3 regions of the Undibacterium sp. 5I2 genome follow, and region 3 is predicted to be linked to each of the others. Evidence: predicted binding sites of a transcription regulator. Region 3 holds the regulator's gene; each other region holds the start of a gene.

Region 1 (6,943 bases), on a different contig from region 3:
TACCGTGATTCAATCGAACAAAGCCAGTTGATGCGCCGGTAATGGTTCGGCCAAACGCAGCCCGAGTCCAAGCAAACGCACCGGCAGCGCGCGCCGCTGAAAGCCGGTGCTGAGCAGTTGCGCAAATAGTTCGGCATCCATCTGCTGCCCCAGACATTCCACCGTGGTCGAGCGAAAATCGGCAAAGCGTATTTTGATGTACAACTTGTGAATATGGCCAAGCGCATCGGCGCGACGGGCGCGCTCTTGTAATGAGGCGTATAAAGCCGGCAACTCGGCCAAACAACTGGCCAGATCGGGCAAGTCCAGCGTATAAGTTTCTTCCACACTGACTGATTTACGTTCGGCATGCGCCGAGACTTCGCGACGGTCGTCGCCACGACTGAGCTCATATAAGCGCTGACCGAATTTGCCGAAGTGCTCGACCAGTGCAGGCAGCGACCAAGCCTGTATATCGGCGCACACATGAATACCCAGCGCATGCAGGCGCGCCGCCGTCACTTGGCCGACCCCATGCAAGCGCGCCACCGGTAACACGGCGATGAAAGCGTCGACATGCTCGGGTAAGATCACGAACAAGCCATCGGGTTTATTCCAGTCGCTGGCGATTTTTGCCAAAAATTTATTCGGTGCCACCCCGGCCGACGCCGTGATACCGACCGTTTCTGCAATCCGCGCGCGGATTTCTCGGGCGATCAGGGTGGCGCTGCCGTGGTGGAGCGTGGCGCAGCTGACATCGAGGAAGGCTTCGTCCAGCGACAAAGGCTCGACCGCATCGGTGTAGTCGCGGTAGATGTCGAGAATGCTGCGCGAAGCGATGCGGTATTTTTCCATCGCCGGTGGCACAATCACCAGCTCGGGACAGCGGCGCAGCGCTTGCGCCATCGGCATGGCCGAATGGATGCCGAAGCGACGCGCTGCGTAATTACAGGTGGCGACCACACCACGCTGATCAGGACGGCCGCCGACCGCCAGCGCTCGTCCGCGCAAGCTGGGGTCGTCACGCATTTCAATGGCGGCGTAAAAACAATCGCAATCGCAATGGATAATTTTCTTCACAACAAGAATGAGCAAGCTAACATCGCGCTATTTTATCTGCTTGCAAGCTAAAACTGTATATTTATACAGTATTTATTGCTTTTTTGAGAAAGCTTAAGCGCCAAGCAATGACAAAATAATTGATTTGAGTCAATATCGACAAATTCACTCTCTTACTTATACGATCATGATCAAACGTCTATTGCTACTGCTGTTGGCAACGCTACTGTGCACCGCCCAAGCCCAGGCCAGTACTGCCCAGCCCTACGATGAAAGCGCCGATGCACAGGCGCAGTTGACGGCTGCATTGGCGCAAGCGCGTGCCAGCCAGAAAAAAGTCTTGGTGATTTTCGGTGCCAATTGGTGCAAGGATTGCATAGAACTTAACCGCTCCATGCAGGGCCACAGTGCCGCCTTGATCGCGGCACAATTTGTGCTGGTCAAAGTGAATGTCGGTGAATTCGACAAGAACTTGGCACTGGCGGCCGCCTATGGCAATCCGATCAAAAAAGGCATTCCAGCCGCTGTCTTGCTCTCGCCCGATAACCACCTGCTGTATGCCTCAACAGGTGGCGAATTATCGAATGCGCGGCGGATGAGTGAGCAAGGAGTGTTTGATTTTTTTAGTCAAATCAGCAACGCTGCCCCGTAAGGATTGGATTCTACGCGTCCAGACCGATCAAACCAGCACGATACGCTCCCGGCGTGCTGCCAGTCGCACGCTTGAAGGCGCGGCGCCAGCTGCGGGTGTCCGAGTAGCCGAGTGCTTCGGCGATGCGTTCGATCGCTTCACCGCTCTGTAACAAGTGTTTGGCCCTTACTATCCGAAGATTTTCACTGATCTGGAAATAGGAACTGCCTTCGCGCGCAAGCAAGCGGTGCAGCGAACGCGGGCTGATGTTCAAGGCCGCGGCGCTATCAGCCACGCTGTGCAATTGGCAATCGAGTCCTACCAAAATATGCAATAAGCTGCGCCGCCCAAGTACGCCGGCGGCGCTTAACTCATCCTGACAATGTTGGCGCACGCTGAGTACCCGCGCCTGGTCCGGTTGCGCTAAGCGGTGCTGCAACAAATCTCGCGGAAACACGATGCGGCAGCGCGCCGCGCCCAACTTTACCGGGGCGGCAAAGCTTTGTTCATACAGTGATAGTCGGCGTAACTGCGGCACCCGCAATTCCAGCCGCAGCAGACGAAATGCTGGGCCACACAATTGACGGGCGACATTAAACGCCGTCAACAGGTGGTCGACCGCCAGAAAATCTTCCAATTCGCGGTCATCAAACAAGGGGTAGGCGCATAAAGAGGCCTCGTGCGCGTCAATTTGCAATTGCAAATCGAGCATAGAACCGGCCACCATCTGATATTCCAAGGCAAATTTCAAGGCCTCCAACAAAGTGTCATGTGCGCCGATGCCGGCACTGATCAAGCCTAACTGCGCCAGCGATTTGCGCTCGCCCGACCAAATCCCGAGATCCGCAAGGCCCTGCTGCTGCGCGCACAAGACCCCGGCACGCGCCTCCAAATACGTGATGTGGCTGTGGCCCGGCTCGAGCAAGCTGGGAAACAAATTCTGCAGCGGCCACGCGCGCTCACGCGCAATCGCCAGCAAACCCGAAAACGGGTGGGCGGGAAAGACGGCGTCGCGCACCGACAACACGGTGCCGAAGGCAAGAGAAGCAGCAGCAGGGAACATGCTCAGTGGCTCACGGTGTGGCAGTCAATGTCCTTACATAATTCGAACGGGCGTACTAATATTCTTGCTACCGTACATTGAATACGGCAATTCAGCAACGCTGCAGTGCAATACCAGAGCAGACCTGCTGAGATTGATTACACCGAGGAGACAAGATGGAAACAACAATGACTGACTATATCGTCGTCGGCGGCGGTGCCGGTGGCTGCGCTGTAGCCGGGCGGCTGTCGGAAGACGCACGCATCAGCGTGACCGTGCTCGAAGCCGGTGGTGCCGGCGACAGTTGGGTCGTCACTACCCCGATCGGCGTGGTCGCCATGCTGCCGACCAAGCTCAATAACTGGGCCTTTGAAACCGTACCACAGCCGGGCCTGAATGGCCGCCGTGGCTATCAACCACGCGGCAAAATGCTGGGCGGGTCATCGGGTCTCAATGCCATGGTCTATGTGCGCGGACACAAGAGCGATTATGACCACTGGGCCGCGCTTGGTAATGCCGGCTGGTCGTATGAGGAAGTGCTGCCCTACTTCATCAAGTCGGAACACAATCAAAGCCATGGTGCGCCCTATCATGGTCAGGATGGGCCTTTACGAGTCAGCGAGCTGCGCAGCGACAATCCGTTTCAAGAGATTTATCTTACTGCGGCACGCCAAGCCGGTTTCACGATCAATCCCGATTTCAATGGTGCCGAGCAAGAAGGCGTCGGCATTTATCAAGTGACGCAGCATGAAGGCGAACGCTGGACCGCCGCGCGTGGCTATTTGCGTCCGCATATGGGGCAGCGTGCCAATCTGCGGGTCGAAACCGGCTGTATGGTGACGAAGATACTGTTCGAAGGCAAGCGTGCGGTCGGCGTCGAAATGCGCCAAAACGGCGTGCTCAAGATTTTGCGCGCACGCTGCGAAATTCTGCTCGCCGCCGGTGCCTTCCAAACCCCGCAATTATTAATGTTGTCGGGGGTCGGTGACGCGACGGCCTTGCAAGCGCTCGGCATTGCGGTGCTACATGATTTACCCGGGGTCGGCCAAAATTTGCAAGATCATCCCGATTTTGTTTTCAAGTACCGCGCCCCTAGCCTCGATTTGCTCGGTATTTCTGCCGCTGGCGGTGTGCGTATGCTGCGCGAATGGCGGCGCTATCAAAACCAAAGGCGTGGCTTGATGAGTTCCAACGGTGCCGAGGGCGGTGCCTTTTTGAAAACCGACCCGGAACTGGCAGCACCCAATATCCAATTACATTTTGTTATGGCGATGCTCGACGACCATGCGCGCAAACTCCATCTCGGCCATGGTTACTCTTGCCATATGTGCTTGCTACGACCGCAAAGCGTGGGCGAAGTACGCCTGGCCAGCGCCGATGCGCATGCTGCGCCCTTGATCAATCCGCGTTTTCTCGAGCATCCGGAAGATTTGGAAAACATGCTCAAGGGTTTCAAACTGACGCGCCGCTTGCTCGATGCCCCAGCCTTGGCACAGGTGCGCAGCAGCGATTTTCAAACCGCGCAAGTGCACAGCGATGACGAGATACGTGCGGTATTGCGCGCCACTTCCGATACCGTATATCACCCGGTCGGTACTTGCAAAATGGGTAAGGATGCCATGGCCGTGGTCGATGCGCAGTTGAAGGTACATGGCATGGCCGGTTTGCGCGTGGTCGACGCCTCCATCATGCCAACTCTGATAGGCGGCAATACCAATGCGCCCACCATGATGATAGGGGAAAAAGCGGCGGCGATGATCATGGCGGAACGAGGCTGAAGTCTCCCTGGTGAAACATGGTGAAAATTACCATGTTTCGCTATCGCCATGGCTTAGAATAGGGGTCTGTTTAATACAAAACAAGCGACATGGAATTTCTGACCCTCCGCGCCAGTGATGGCGCCAGCACACGCATTGCCAGCCACGGTGCCCACGTCTGTTCATGGATACCGGCGCAGGGCAAGGAACAATTATTTCTCAGCCAACGCTCCGCGTTTACTTCGGACAGCGCCATTCGCGGCGGTATCCCAGTGATTTTTCCGCAATTCGCCACGCTCGGCCCACTGCCGAGGCATGGTTTCGCCCGTACCGCCAAGTGGAAATTGCAGAGCAATGAGATGCACCCCGACGGCAGTGCCGTGGCAGTATTTTGTCTACAAGAAAATATCGCACGGCTCACTATCTGGCCGCATGTCTTCACGGCCAGGTTGACGGTGCGCGTCTACGCCAATACGCTACAGGTGAGCTTGGAGATCGAGAACCGCGGCGATACACCGTTCAGCTTCACCGCCGCCTTGCACAGCTATTTCGCGCTGGCAGACTTGGCACAAGCGCGACTACATGGCTTACAAGGCGTGGTTTACCGTGACAGCTTGTGCGACCGCAACGATGTGCTGGAAACGGCCGAGTATTTACACCATATCCAAGAAATTGATAGAATTTACGGGCCGCTGACCCAGCCGCTGCGGCTGGAACAAGCGCAGCAGCAGCAGTTGCACATCGAGAGCAGCGGTTTTACTGATGCGGTGGTATGGAACCCCGGAGCCGATGCTGCGGTCAAACTGCCGGATCTGGCAGCCGGCGAAGAACAGCGTATGCTCTGCGTGGAAGCCGCCATCGTCCGTCAGCCGGTGGTCTTGGCACCGGGTACGCGCTGGAACGGTAGTCAGACCATGACGCTCAGCGATCAATAGGCTTACAAGGGTGGTGGCTTGGCCACGACCGCATTGTTTCGAAGTTTTGCCATAAGGACTTTCCATGTCATCTGTCTCGTTTCGTTTCCTACCGTTCACACCCTTGCTACGCATCCTCATTTGCAGCGGCGCCCTGATCCTCAGCACACAGTCCGCGCAAGCACTGGTACTGCCGCCAGACATGCAGCAAATTACCAGCGTCGAAGGCTTGACCGAATACCGCTTGCCCAACGGCTTGCGGGTCTTGCTCATGCCGGATGCCAGCAAACCGACGGTCACCGTGAACATGACCTACCTGGTCGGCTCGCGGCATGAAAATTACGGCGAAACCGGCATGGCGCATTTGCTTGAGCACATGATGTTCAAAGGCACCGGCAAGCATGCCAATATCACCGAAGAATTCAACCGGCGCGGCATGCGCATGAATGGTACGACCTCGCTGGATCGCACCAATTACTATGAATTGTTTCAAGCCGACGACAGCAACTTGCAATGGGCGCTGGAAATGGAAGCCGACCGCATGGTCAATTCGCGCATTGCACGCCAGGATCTTGACAGTGAAATGACGGTGGTACGCAATGAATACGAAGGCGGCGAGAATTCCCCGAGCAGCGTGCTGATGAAGCGTCTGCAGAGTGTGGCCTATGATTGGCACAATTATGGCAACGCGACAATCGGTAACCGCAGCGATATCGAAAACGTCAAAATTGAAAATCTTCAAGGTTTTTACCGCACTTACTACCAGCCCGACAATGCGGTCTTACTGGTAGCAGGCAAGTTTGATGACAGCAAAACCTTGGCCTGGATCAGTCAAGCCTTCGGTAAAATTCCGAAACCAACACGGGTACTGCCGCCGTTTTGGACAGTCGAGCCGACCCAAGATGGCGAACGCAATTTTGTCGTGCGTCGCAAGGGCGACATACAACTCATCATGATCGCCTATAAAGTACCGGCCGGCTTGCACCCGGATCGCGATGCCATCGGCTTTGCCGGTGACATTCTGACCAATGCCCCGCATGGTCGCTTGCACAAACAATTGGTAGAAACCGGCAAGGTGGTGCAAGTGTTTGCCACCGAAGTCGGACATGTCGCACCGGGTCTGACTATCATCGGTGCTGCAGTAAAAAAAGGCGCTTCGCTGGAAGAGGCGAAAGCGGCCTTGTTAGCCGGCATAGAAGACTTCAAACTCCATCCGCCGACGGCCGAAGAAATGGAGCGCGTCAAGCGCGACAATGCCAATGAATATGAAAAAATGCTCAACGATCATGAATCGATCGGGGTGGCAATGTCGGAATTCATTGCCATGGGCGACTGGCGCTATCTGTTCGTCGATCGCGACAATGCCGACAAGGTCACGCCGGAGCAAGTAAGCGCAGCGGCACAACGTTATCTGGTACGCGACAACCGCACCACCGGCATGTTCATTCCCGAAGATACCCCGCAGCGTGCCGAGGTGCCGATGGCCCCGAGCATGGCCGACGTCATGCGCGACTTCAAACCGAAAGCCGCCATACTGAGCGGCGAGAATTTTGATCCGGCA
Region 2 (6,943 bases), on a different contig from region 3:
ATGCGCATCCAGCGCCCTAGTATGCGCAATTGGTTGACGGCATTAAATGATTGCGAACCGCCCGAGACTTCCATCACCGCCAAAGTTTTCCCTTGCGTTGGGCGCAGCGCACCAATCGATAGTGGAATCCAATCGATTTGCGCTTTCATGATGCCGGTCATCGCGCCATGTCGTTCTGGTGAGCACCACACCATGCCTTCTGCCCAGAGCGTCAAGGCTCGTAATTCTTGCACCTTAGGATGGTCTTCCGGAGCCGCATCTGGCAAGGGTAAATCTTGTGGGTTAAATACTTTTACTTCGCCGCCCATCGCGGTCAGTAAACGCGCGGCTTCCAGTGTCAGCAACTTGCTGTACGAGCGCTCACGTAAGGAGCCGTATAACAATAAAAATCGTGGCGCATGGGTGGCGGCTGTGGCAGAGGCGAAGTTTTCTGTTTCAGGGAGCTGGAATAAATCGGCCCGCAGATTGGGTAAGTCAGTGAGATTTTGTGACACGCGCGCCCTCGCTGTCGATAACTTTTTCGCCGTCTTCTTTGCTGAATTGTTTCAGTTGTGGCAAGGGCAGAATGTCCAGTACCAGCTCGGAAGGCCGGCATAATCTTACCCCGAGCGGCGTCACCACGATGGGTCGGTTAATCAGGATGGGATGCGCGAGCATTTGATCGACCAATTCCTCATCGGTCCAGTTCAAATCAGCTAATCCCAATTCTTCGTAGGGTGTGCCTTTCTGGCGCAAGAGTTCGCGTGCAGGCAGGCCCATTGCTGTGATTAAGGCTGTCAGTTCTTGTTTGCTGGGCGGATGTGTCAAGTACTCGATCACAGTTGGCTCTGCGCCAGTGTTGCGAATCAGGGCCAGCGTATTGCGTGAGGTCCCGCACTTGGGATTGTGATAGATCGTGATAGGCATAGCTGAATCCTTCAATTATTGTACGGCTTCGGTGAGCTTACTTGGATGCGCTGTAGGGTATAACCAGGTGAACAACACAGTTGCCGCTGCTGCGCCGCAAACTTGCGCTACGATAAAGCCGGCGGTGTCAGTTGGGCGTATCCCGGCAAAGGTATTACTTGCGGCTCGGGCCAAGGTAACCGCTGGGTTGGCAAATGAGGTCGATGAGGTGAACCAATAGGCTGCGGTGATATAGGCCGCCACGGCAAATGGCGTGACCGATGGCTGACTTCTGGAGGTGCTGATGATCACCGCGATCAGGCCAAAACTGGCCACAAATTCGCTCCCCCATTGCGCCCACCCGGTGCGGATATGCTCGGATGCGAAAAATACCGGCTCGCCAAACATTCCGTGCGCTATTGCAACACCGGCAAAGCCACAGACAATTTGTGTCGCGATATACGGTAGCACTTCTGCAGTGGGCATGTTTTTTTGCCAGGCTTGCGAGAGTGTCACGATAGGATTGAAATGGGCTCCGGAAATTGCGCCAAACATAAGAATAAGGGCAATCAAGCCAGCGCCAGTCGCTATCGCATTTGCCAACAAAGCAATCGCCACGTTGCCCCCGGCCAGGCGTTCCGCCATGATCCCGGAACCAACCACGACGGCGAGTAAAAAGGCGGTCCCTAAGCCTTCCGAAACCAGACGTTTTATGAGGCTCATACCTGCCCTACTTCAAGCGGATTACAGAGCGCGGTTGCGCAGGCAGGCGATGCCGGAGCGGGCAAACAAGGATTGCCGCCGCAACAGTTCTCTGTGAGGAAACTCAGCAAGCCATTCATGGTGTCAAAATTCGCCGTATAAATCATAAAGCGACCGTCTTGCCGCACATTTACCAGCTCGGCATGGCTCAGTTCTTTGAGATGGAAGGATAAGGAAGACGGGGGAATGCTTAATTGCGCACTGATTTTACTGGCGATTACACCTGCTGGACCGGCTTGTACCAACAAGCGGAACACGGCAAGCCTTGATTCTTGCGCCATCGCGGACAGCGCCGCGATGGCTTGTTTATTTTCCATGAGCATTTCTTTTATTAATAGTCGTTATTTCGATAATAATGGAATTATAGAAGTAAATAGTCTAGGCTGGTAAATATTTTTGCTTAAGCAAATCAAGGAATGCGCGCAACATGGGGGACTGGTTACTCTCCAAGTAGGCGACGGCGATACCCATGGACAGCTTCTTGTGCTGTTCCTTCATCTCGCGAAAAACGACGCCTTGGTATTTGACTTTTCGCAGCGACGCCGGGATCAGGGCGACGCCCTGCCCTTCAGCAATCAAGCCTAACAGTATGTGATGATAGTCTGGCTCCGGGATGACATGGGGCTGAAAGTCGATTTGATCGAAAAATGCTTGGCAATAGTCATAGAAGCCAGGATTGAGGCGGCGCTCGAACCAAAACATCGGTTCGCCGCGCAGCTCGTGGTAGTCAATTTTGCGCAGTTTGGCGAGGCGATGCGTGGCTGGTAAGGCGAGCACAAGGGGGTCATCAAAAATGATTTCCACTTTCAGATCCTGCGTATTGGTGTGCAGGCCTATGAAGGCGACGTCCATGCTGGCGTTTTTGAGGTCACGAACCAGCCGGATCGAATGCTTTCCGCTCGACACGATATGGCAATTGGGGAAGCGCTCACGCAGACGATCCAGCACGTCCGGAATCGCACTGTGGTCAAACACTGTCGTATAACCGACCACAAATTGCCCAGCGTCTGTTCCGCGCTCTGCCCTCGCTGCTGCCACCGCCTTTTCAAGCTGAGCCAGCGTGCGCCGCACTTCCGGCAGGAATGCTGTGCCGGCCTGCGTGAGGCAAACGCCAGTCGGCTGTCTGACAAACAGTTCTACTCCTAATTGGTTTTCCAATTGTCGGATTTGTCTGCTCAGTGGTGGTTGCGAGATGTGCAGACGTGCTGCTGCACGTCCAAAATGACGTTCTTCACTCACTGCCAGAAAATAGCGTAGCTGTCGTAGATCGATGGTTTCGTTCATACCGAAAAGGTATCACAAAAATGGTATTGGATACACTGCTGGCGAGCGCGCTACAGTAGTGGTTCGACTCACGGCAAAGGAAATGATGATGGAAAATACACATAATATCGATAACGAGCGCTATCTGCGGGGTTGGGCCAAGCTCAAGGAGGTCGATGGTCAAGCCGGTGAAAATGTGATCGAAAGTCTGCGCGACATCGCTCCTGACTTTGCACGCTTGCTGATCGAATTTCCCTTTGGCGACATCTATTCAAGGCCCGGACTCGATCTCAGAACCAGAGAACTGGCTGTGGTCGCGGCGCTGACCGCAATGGCTAACGCTGCCCCTCAGCTTAAGGTGCATATCCACGGCGCCCGCAACGTTGGCTGTTCGGAGCAAGAGATCGTCGAAGTTATCATGCAAATGGCCGTCTACGCGGGATTTCCGGCTGCACTCAACGGCCTGTTTGCTGCTAAGGAAGTGTTTGCGCATCAGCGGGCAGCAAATGCGGATGCGACTCCGACAGCGCCGGCGTGATGACGACAGGTCCTATTGCCTCTGCACTTCCCTAGCTCCATGCAGCAGCGAACTGCGCAGATGGGCGTGCTTGTCGTCGGGTTCAAATAAGCTCAGGCTCTCCATGGCACGCGTGATGCCGACGTAGAAGTAGCGTTTTTCTTCGGCTTTGTCATTGCGTCTCGGGAATTCATTTTCTTGCATATACGGTATCAAGACGTGCGGCCATTCTTGCCCCTTGCTGGCTGCCACCGTGGTCAGCGTGATTTGTCGTTCGGCTTTGGGACGTGCCCTGTACTTGGCTGCTTTCTCTTGGCGCGCAGCGAGTTCGAGCAAGAATTGGCCAGCATTTTGCTGTTGGAAGCGGGCGGCAAACGAGATGAAGCTGCGGATCGAGCGGCTCGCCGAATCCGCACGACCACGACTGATAAAGGCACGGCTGGTGGCATCTTTGAGGCGCAACCGGGTATTGATGTAGTTGAGCACTTCGAGCGCACTGCTTTGTTTGAAATCGGCTCTCAGCACTGCCACGGCGGCGGCAAACTGAGCCCGCCAACCGGCAACGGTGGTGCTGTCGTGCTCATTTTTCTTACATAAAACGCCATCGATAAAAAACGCCAAGGTTTCGGGGTCGCGGATGATGGTTTGGGTTGCTTGCTCTATCCATGAGAAGGCTTGCCCGGTGGTATTTTCGCTGTGGTAATCGGTTTGCCAGCGCTGATCGTGAATCGGTACGGAGAGGTAAAGCGTGAGTGCTGCAACCATGCGCTTGCAGGCATCACTGTCATTGCGCAAGGACGTAAAATCGTCGGCGACCAAATGCAAGAGCGCACGCAGCATGAGTATTTCGGGGCGCAGCAGGTAGCTGTCGAAGCCTTCGCAGTGGTAGGCCATGCCGCTGTCAAGAAAAGCATTTTCTATCGCCAAACTTTGGTCTGCCTCGCGCACAATGACTGCGATGTCGCCATAGCTGGTTTTGGCTTCTTCTTCAAAGATTTTTTTTATTTGCGTCACCACCAGCGTCGCGCAATGATTGGGGTCGTCCGGTGAGTAATTGACCTGACGGATCAGGGTGTGACTGCCGGGAATGGAGAGGCAGCTGCGCGGATGGATGGAGCGGCTTGCCATTCGGGAAAGCGCCGGGCCGAAGCGTTGGGTTTGGCTCAAGCTGAGCCGGGTCGCATCGGGAAAGCCGAGGTCGAAGCCAGTGGTGGAAAAATGCAGATCGGCACCGCGCGCGGTATGGATGGTTTGATCGCGATCGCCGACCACCAGCAGTCGCGCCGAGCGTTTAACTGTTTGTAATAGCGTGAATTCTGCCGCATTGACGTCATGCCACTCATCCACCAGAATTAAGGAAAACGCTTGAATCTGGGTGATAGCTTGGCTATGAATGCGCAGCATCAGCACCAGATCGGGTACGAAATCGGCTGCGGTTTGCCATAAAAAGTCGCCGGCGACGGCTTGCCTGCGCATTTCATAGGCGCGGCAGATTTCTATGGCGACGGCTGGCACATCAAACTCTTCGGCCAGCGCATCCAAGCATTCTTGACCGCAATCCTCTTCGTAAAATTGCAATGAGGATAAGGTTGACTTCAGTCTTGTCAATAAGAGCAGCAATTCTTCCAGCCGCTTGTTATCGTGTTCGAAAGCAAAATTGAAGTCACTGCCGTCGCCGCGTTGTTGGCAGCGCTCCCAAACACCGTTGGCAGCGGCAACGAGATGGTGGCGAATGCTCTCATCGTTGCGGTAAGTTTTAGGTCGCTCAAGGTAATTCAATTGTACCAAGCGCTGTATTTGGGTTTGCGCCCACTCCTCTATCGTCAATACCGAAATCCCGCGTGCCGCGCCCTCTTGCAGCAGTTTTTCGATCAAGCGTCCTTTCGCACCTTGGGTGAAACACAAAGCCAAAATTTTTGTCGGTGCCAATTGCGCATGCGCCGCCACCAGTGCCAGCGTGGTGGTTTTACCGGCACCGGCAACGGCTTCAATCAGCACGACCCGACTGGTATTGGAGACGATGATTTGTTGTTCTGTCGTCGGGGTGACCGGCATGGATGCTCTTTCGCGTAAAAATTGACTGTAAGAAAAAATACTCGAGCATTATTACTGATGCGACTGCATATGGCTATGGAATCCGTTATTGCTTGCTGGCGTGAACAACTAAGTGGCACCTTAGTGCCTTCAGGGTGGGAGGGTCGATCAAGGGCACTTTTTTTTCTGTGAAATGAACACGTTCTGTTGCGCCGGAGCAGCACAGATATAAAAGGCGCGTACGCGGCAATGACGAATTGGGCGAATGGGTGGGCGCGTAATCGATCTAACTTGTGGGTAATGATCAGGCTTTTTTACACCTGAAACACCGTATACCTCGTCATTCCCGCGTGCTTTTGGCGGGAACCTAGTGTCGTTTTTTACACTGAAAATGCCACAATTTCTGGCATTTTCAGTTAACCACGAACGTCGCTGGATTCCTGCCAAAAGCACGCAGGAACGACGCGGCCACCAGTCGGGGTAATGATACCGACTCACTACCCTTTTGCGACAGCCTCTGAAGGCCGGGGTTTCAAACCATAGTCAGATTTTAGATGATTGTTTTTTTAATGTTAACCAGCGCTTTCTTTTTTTATAATGGCGCGCTGCTTTGAGCATCTGTGCCTTTAAGTCATTACTTTTCGCGCATCTCTGCATCCTTATGGCAAGCCCCGTCACGAGACATTGGAGAATGATCTTGCTACATCTAGCAACTGTTAAGCCCACTCATGTTGTTGCCACCAGCCACTCTCAGGTATTGCCTGAATCGGGGCCACTGAACACACTCAGCGCGGTCTCATCCGCGCCGCTGAACCCGGCTGCGTGTGGAGAAAAAGCCGAACAAGCACAGTCCTCCTGCGACCGGTTTACTGCCGCCATAGGCGGCATGCGTGCGCCGGGGAATTTTCATCCCCGTCAGGCAAATTCACTGCAGTATCAGGCCGCAGAAACGCTCAATCGCTGCTTGCTCAAGGGCGGTATGCACGCCCTCCTGACTGACAGCTTGAATACCGTGGCCTCGAAAGGAGCGCAACGGCTAACAAGAGTCGCACCCTATGCCGGCTACCTCGTTAAAAAAGAGGAAATAAGCGCCAGTCTGGACAGTAAAATATTGACAGCCTTACCGGAAGGCACACCCAGACACATCTATTATCAAAAAGTAGGCCCTGTGATGACCGCCGCTGTCAAGCACATGTTCATGGGCCTGAGCTATAGTTCGGACGGACTCGACGAGCGCTGCCAAGCGCAAGCAATGAGCCAATACGGCATTCGCTTGATGCAGTTGGAGCTGGCCTTGGAAGCGCACATCGCCTACATCGGAAGGCAATTCGATGCCGCGCTGGCAAGCCCCGATGTGACTGCGAGACCGGATTTACTGGATGTGTGGCGGACTGCTTACGCAACGCGGATCACTGCGATCGTCGATAGAGTCATGGAGCACGCGCTCATTAAGAAAATCCTCATGCTTGATGACGCCATACA
Region 3 (6,943 bases):
CACTTTTTTTTCTGTTCAATCAACACGTCATGCTGCGCCTGAGCAGCACAGATATCACAGATATAAAGGGCGCGTACGCGCCACTGGGTTGCCGCCTGCGCGACAATGAGGAATTGGGCGAATGGGTGGGCGCGCAATCGACCTGACTTGTGGGTAATGATCAGGCTTTTGCGACAGCCTCTTTTGGCCGGTGAGCGACGAAGGAGCGACCCGATGGGAGGGATGCCAACCCCTTCCAGAGTCTTTTCCATCGTCGCTTGCGACGATCCATTTAGTTGTTCGACTGACTTACAAAATCTGCTTACCGATCCACCAAGCGATGGCGGCAACAAATGCCGCTGCCGGTATCGTCAAAATCCAAGCCCAAACAATATTACCAGCCACCCCCCAGCGCACGGCTGACATTTTTTGCGCCGAACCGACGCCGACGATGGCACCGGTAATGGTATGCGTGGTCGACACCGGTACACCGAGCGCCGTCGCCAAAAACAGTGTGATGGCACCACCGGTTTCGGCACAGAAGCCGCCTACCGGTTTGAGCTTAGTGATCTTTTGCCCCATGGTTTTGACGATGCGCCAACCACCGAACAAGGTTCCGAAGCCGATCGCCGAATAGCATGACAAAATCACCCACCAAGGCGGCATGCTATCCTGCGCACTCGAATAGCCTCCGGCGATCAGCAGCATCCAGATTATCCCCATGGTTTTCTGTGCATCATTACCACCATGCCCGAGGCTGTACATCGAAGCCGATACCAGTTGCAAGCGCCGGAACCACTTATCCACCTTGGCCGGCGTCGAGCGCACGAACAGCCAAGACACAATCAGCATCATCAGCGAACCCAACAGATACCCAAGCAAGGGCGAGAGCACGATGAAACTGATAGTCCACATCAAGCCGGAAGAAATCAAGGCACCGGTACCAGCTTTGGCAACCGCGGCACCGACCAAACCACCGATCAAAGCATGCGAAGAGGAAGAAGGAATACCGAAGTACCAGGTCACTAAATTCCAGAATACAGCACCGACGAGCGCGCCGAAAATCACATAGTGATCGATGATAGCCGGATCAATGGTACCTTTGCCGATGGTGGAGGCGACTTTAAGCTGAAAAAAGAAAATGGCGATGATATTAAACACAGCCGCCATGGCTACTGCCGTCTGCGGTTTGAGAACGCCGGTCGAGACGACGGTGGCGATGGCATTGGCGGCATCATGAAAGCCGTTCATAAAATCAAACAGCAAGGCCAGCACCACCAGCGCGGCGACGACGTAAATGCTGATTTGTATGGTATGCATGAAATGCTCTCTACTATTTATACTGTTACCGCCGACCCGATAAACGGCGTAGCGGCAAACACATTGATCATTCGCTGGCTAGGTGGAGCACCGCTCGCCTGCGAGGCACGGCCTAATCAGGCGTTTTCGACGATGATGCCTTCGATAATGTTGGCGACATCTTCACAACGATCGGTCACAGTTTCGAGAATTTCATAAATCGCTTTTAACTTGATCAGATTGCGCACGTCCGGTTCATCACGGAATAATTTCGACATCGCCGCACGCATGACATGATCGGCATCCGATTCAAGACGGTCGATTTCTTCGCAGATCGTCAGAATTTCGCGCGAATTATCCATATTATGCAGCAAGCCGACTGCAGACTTCACCTTCTCCGCACACGCCAGGCACAACTCGGCCAAACGCTTGGCTTCCGGGGTGATCTCACGGATATCGTAGAGCGAGATAGTTTGCGCCGCATCTTCGAGCAAATCGAGAATGTCATCCATGCGCGTGATGAGTTGATGAATGTCATCGCGATCAAGCGGCGTGATGAATGTTTTATGCAACAATTCAATCGTTTGATAGGTTACGGTATCGGCCTGCTTTTCCAGACTTTCAATCGCGTGAACCCGAATTTCGAGATCATCAAAATTCGTCATCAAGGCCAGCATTTCTTTCGAACCTTTGACGCAGAGCTCTGCATGTTGGTTAAAGAGTTCAAAGAATTTGCCTTCGGTAGGCATGAAGCGTCCAAACATTTTTTTCTCACTGAAAATAAAAATCTAATTGACCCATCCCCGTCGTACTGAGTATGAGTAGGTGGCCGTGGCCACCCAGAACTGCTGCTTATTTGTACGGCCTATTTCTACTATTTATTCGTTATCACCATACACCGACAGCGAACCGACGTAATTATCAAATTTCGTGTATTCACCGAGGAAGGTCAAACGCACACTGCCGATCGGTCCGTTACGCTGCTTACCGATGATAATTTCGGCCGTGCCTTTGTCGGGCGAATCAGGGTTGTACACCTGATCACGGTAAATAAACATGATCACGTCGGCATCTTGCTCAATCGCGCCCGATTCACGCAAATCCGACATCACCGGACGCTTATTCGGACGCTGCTCGAGCGAACGGTTAAGCTGCGACAAGGCAATCACCGGGCAATTCAATTCTTTCGCCAAGCCCTTCAAGTTACGGGAAATTTCTGAAATTTCGGTGGCACGGTTTTCACCGGCAGAATTGGCCGACATCAATTGCAAGTAATCGACAATGATCAAACCAAGCTTGCCGCACTGACGCGCCAAGCGGCGTGAACGGGCGCGCAACTCGATCGAGCTCAAGGCCGGTGTTTCATCGATATACAACTGGGCATCGTTCATTTTTTGTATCGCATGGGTCAGACGCGGCCAATCTTCATCGCTGAGCTTGCCTACCCGCAAACGACTCTGATCGAGCCGACCAACCGAACCGAGCATACGCATGGCCAACTGCGCCCCGCCCATTTCCATCGAAAACACGGCAACCGGCAAGCCGCTCTCGATCGCGACATGTTCACCGATATTGAGCGAAAACGCGGTCTTACCCATAGATGGTCGACCGGCAACAATAACGAGATCGCCTGGCTGCAAGCCTGAGGTCATTTTATCCAAATCGGCAAAGCCGGTTGGCACCCCAGTGATATCGTTTTGATTATCGCGGTTATACAATTCATCAATCCGTTCGACCACCTGCGTGAGCAGCGGTTGAATCGCTTGAAAGCCTTGGGCACCACGCGAACCTTCTTCGGCAATCGCAAAAATTTTTGATTCGGCTTCATCGAGCATTTGCTTGACTTCTTTGCCTTGCGGATTGAATGCATTGCCGGCGATTTCATCGGAAACCGTGATGAGCTTACGTAAAATTCCGCGATCACGCACGATTTCAGCGTAACGGCGGATATTTGCGGCTGAGGGCGTATTTTGCGCCAATGCATTAAGGTAACTGAGCCCGCCAACATCATCGGCTTTGCCCACGCTGCTGAGCGCCTCAAAGACTGTGATCACGTCAGCTGGACGAGAAGAATTGATGAGCTTGATCATGCATTGAAAAATAATGCGGTGATCATAGCGATAGAAATCTTCCTCTCTGATGAAGTCAGCAATACGATCCCAAGCAGCATTATCAAGTAACAGGCCGCCAAGAACAGATTGCTCTGCTTCTATGGAGTGAGGAGGGACGCGAATAGCGTCAAGTTGCGGATCAGAAGCGGCTTTCATGGCGCGCATTATACCTGCTAAATCATGTTACAAAACGATTACATACGAGGAGAACGCTGAGAGTTTATTTTAAACAACAATGCAAACAGGCATCGAAATGGTATAAATAATTTCTAGCGCACATGAAAAAAGCCGGGTCATCCCCGGCTTTTTTTGTTACTTCACTTTACAGCAATTATGCGTGCTCGCCAACTACTGTTACGGTGATGTTCACAACGACGTCTGTGTGCAATGCAACAGCTACCGCGTGATCGCCCGTTGTTTTCAACGGACCTTGTGGCAAACGCACTTGCGATTTTTCAACTACGCAAGCTTGCTTAGCCAAGGCTTCAGCGATATCAGAGTTCGTGACAGAACCGAACAAACGGCCATCCACGCCAGCTTTTTGGGAAATCTGAACGGTAGAACCTTCCAGTTTTTCGCCTTGAGCTTGAGCTGCTGCCAATTTGATTGCTGCAGCTTTTTCGAGTTCAGCGCGCTTCGCTTCGAATTCGGCGATCGCTGCTGTTGTCGCACGGCGAGCCATGCGTTGTGGGATCAGGAAGTTACGTGCATAACCATCTTTAACACGAACTACATCACCGAGGTTGCCGAGATTAACGACTTTATCCATCAGAATAACTTGCATATTTTTCTCCTATACCTTGCCGTCAATTACGCTGTGTGCAGATCAGTGTATGGCAACAACGCTAAGTAGCGTGCGCGCTTGATCGCCGTGTCAACTTGACGTTGGTACAAAGCTTTCGTACCAGTCAAACGTGCTGGCATGATTTTGCCGTTTTCTTGCACGAAATCTTTCAAGGTGTCGATATCTTTGTAATCAACTTTTTCTACATGTGCTGCTGTGAAGCGGCAGAATTTTTTGCGCTTGAACAAAGGGTTTTGTTGCTGACGCTTTTGCTTCAGTTTGCTTTTATCAAATTTTTTACCGAATGCCATTTTTGGCTCCTAATCTAGTAAATTGGTCCCGATTTCATTGATGTGAAACACGAGACTTTTGCTGTTGCGATTTTTGCGTGCTAAAAAACCAGTGAAAACCATCTCTACTTCCATCGGCAAGCTGGCGAACTGTGCTGAAATTTGCCCTGCGGCTTGCGCAGTCATTTCAAATTCGACCAATCTCTCGATGTTGGCTTCGACCTGCCGGGAACTGTGCATCAAAGTAGCAGATGCGATCGGTATACCGGCTGGGGTGTAGCGCAACGGCGATTTCTCTATGATGCGCGCAACAACTTGGAGGTGATTCACTCTTTTTTCAGACGACCTTCTTCAAATCAAACGAATTAAGCAGCCGGGGCTTCGACGCGCGAAGCTTTTGCTGCGTCTTCTTTCTGAACCGCTTTCATCATTGGCGATGGAGTGATTTCAGCTTTTTTCAGTTTGACTGTCAGGTGACGCAGAACCGCATCATTGAATTTGAATGCTGTTTCCAGCTCAAGCAATGTTTCTGCATCGCACTCAATGTTCATGCAAACATAGTGTGCTTTAGCCAATTTTTGTATCATGTAAGCCAATTGACGACGGCCCCAATCTTCAACGCGGTGAACCTGACCACCACGTGCAACAACGCTGGCTTTGTAACGTTCGATCATTGCAGGCACTTGCTCGCTCTGATCGGGATGTACGATAAATACGATTTCATAATGACGCATATATTCTCCTTGTGGACAATAAAATAGCCTGCCTCGGCGTCAAGACGAGTGCAGGAAGAGGAAAGCCAACAAGTGTAACCCAGTTTTTCATTTCATTCAATCACTTCCCTCACTTGTCGACTACGGAACAGAGATTGACGGCCGCTAAGGCAAACAAAGCAGAATTTCCTTGCACATAATGCGACACTGTATAAAAATACAGACTGTTCATATATACAGCGCAATTACGTGCGCCGCCACCTCATGCTTAAGCTGACCGCCCGCCAGGAACAAATCCTAAATCTGATCAAAGACGCGATCCACAATACCGGATTCCCCCCGACCCGCGCCGAAATCGCCAATGAGCTCGGGTTTCGCTCGACCAATGCCGCCGAAGAGCATTTGCAAGCACTGGCACGCAAAGGTGTGATCGAAATCGCCGCCGGCACCTCGCGCGGCATTCGCCTGCTTGAATCAGCCTTGTCCAGCCACATTACCGGCGCACACTTCGCCGTGCCGGCGGCGCTGCTGCAGCTCAGCGTACCCCTGGTCGGGCGCGTCGCCGCCGGCTCACCGATACTCGCCAGCGAGCACATCGAAGCCAGCTATCAACTCGATCCGGCCTTATTCTCTGCCAAGCCCGATTTTTTACTCAAGGTACGCGGCATGTCGATGCGCGACGCCGGCATCCTCGACGGCGATCTGCTGGCAGTTAAAAAATCAGATCAAGCGCGCAATGGCCAGATCATCGTCGCCCGCCTCGGTGATGATGTTACCGTCAAACGTTACAAAAAGACCGGTAATTGCATAGAATTGATCCCGGAAAACCCCGATTATTCGACCATCCGCATCGATGACCAGGAACAGGATTTTTCGCTCGAAGGCTTGGCCGTCGGCCTGATGCGCAATTGGGTGTGATCTGCAGCTGATCGGTACGCCGTTTGGTGCCAAAAAAAATGCCCGCGCAGTACACTGCGCGGGCATTTTTTATTCAAGTAAGGCTCAGTGCTTGACCACGGTGAGATCAACCACCGGCTCAACCACTGCAGCTGCAGCGGCAACAGCCACCGCCGCCACCAGTTCAGGCTCGGGCAATTCCTGCGGCATACGCTCGAGTGCGATTTCCAACACCTTATCAATCCAGCGCACCGGAATGATTTCGAGTTTGTTTTTCACATTATCGGGAATCTCGGTCAAGTCCTTGGCATTTTCTTCTGGTATCAAGACGGTTTTGATGCCGCCGCGATGTGCCGCCAGTAACTTCTCTTTCAAGCCACCAATCGGTAAAACCTCACCACGCAAAGTGATTTCACCCGTCATGGCGACATCGGCCCGTACCGGAATACCGGTAAACACCGAGACCAAGGCAGTGGTCATCGCAATACCGGCCGAGGGACCATCTTTCGGCGTCGCGCCTTCAGGAACGTGAATGTGAATATCGCTTTTCTCAAACACATCCGCCTTGATGCCGAGGCGCTTGGCGCGGCTACGCACGACCGTGCGCGCAGCTTCAATCGACTCTTTCATAACATCCCCGAGGGTGCCGGTGCGTATCACGCCACCCTTACCCGGCATGGCCACGGCTTCTATCGTCAGCAAATCGCCGCCGACTTCAGTCCAAGCCAAACCAACCACTTGACCAACTTGATTGTCCTTGACCGCTACGCCGAAGTCATAGCGACGCACGCCCAAGTACTTGTCGAGATTCTTAGAATTGATCGTGGCTTTCTTTTCGGTCTTCTTGAGCAGCAACATCTTGACGACCTT

The links. The regulator LexA, encoded in region 3, represses DNA repair genes until DNA is damaged. The targets are predictions, from matches to a motif close to ACTGTATNNNNATACAGT.
Positions count from the first base shown of each region.
Region 1: the regulator LexA is predicted to act here: its motif matches at 1,112-1,129, upstream of dinB (DNA polymerase IV).
Region 2: the regulator LexA is predicted to act here: its motif matches at 5,507-5,524, upstream of QN359_RS10540 (ATP-dependent helicase).

Region 1 covers NZ_JASJVS010000064.1:2,871-9,813, forward strand. Annotated here, with positions in the region: gene QN359_RS16905 (transporter substrate-binding domain-containing protein) at 1-8, shown strand, start outside; gene dinB (DNA polymerase IV) at 10-1,059, opposite strand; gene QN359_RS16915 (thioredoxin family protein) at 1,226-1,690, shown strand; gene QN359_RS16920 (helix-turn-helix transcriptional regulator) at 1,701-2,732, opposite strand; gene QN359_RS16925 (GMC family oxidoreductase) at 2,888-4,489, shown strand; gene QN359_RS16930 (D-hexose-6-phosphate mutarotase) at 4,579-5,403, shown strand; gene QN359_RS16935 (pitrilysin family protein) at 5,468-6,943, shown strand, end outside.
Region 2 covers NZ_JASJVS010000025.1:8,175-15,117, forward strand. Annotated here, with positions in the region: gene arsH (arsenical resistance protein ArsH) at 1-494, opposite strand, end outside; gene arsC (arsenate reductase (glutaredoxin)) at 475-906, opposite strand; gene QN359_RS10520 (MIP/aquaporin family protein) at 922-1,608, opposite strand; gene QN359_RS10525 (metalloregulator ArsR/SmtB family transcription factor) at 1,605-1,964, opposite strand; gene QN359_RS10530 (LysR family transcriptional regulator) at 2,026-2,931, opposite strand; gene QN359_RS10535 (carboxymuconolactone decarboxylase family protein) at 3,020-3,448, shown strand; gene QN359_RS10540 (ATP-dependent helicase) at 3,461-5,482, opposite strand; gene QN359_RS10545 (hypothetical protein) at 6,159-6,943, shown strand, end outside.
Region 3 covers NZ_JASJVS010000009.1:75,506-82,448, reverse strand. Annotated here, with positions in the region: gene QN359_RS05515 (hypothetical protein) at 1-251, opposite strand, end outside; gene QN359_RS05510 (inorganic phosphate transporter) at 289-1,299, opposite strand; gene QN359_RS05505 (DUF47 domain-containing protein) at 1,416-2,042, opposite strand; gene QN359_RS05500 (replicative DNA helicase) at 2,157-3,545, opposite strand; gene rplI (50S ribosomal protein L9) at 3,721-4,173, opposite strand; gene rpsR (30S ribosomal protein S18) at 4,200-4,484, opposite strand; gene priB (primosomal replication protein N) at 4,494-4,793, opposite strand; gene rpsF (30S ribosomal protein S6) at 4,829-5,197, opposite strand; gene lexA (transcriptional repressor LexA) at 5,441-6,094, shown strand; gene lon (endopeptidase La) at 6,179-6,943, opposite strand, start outside.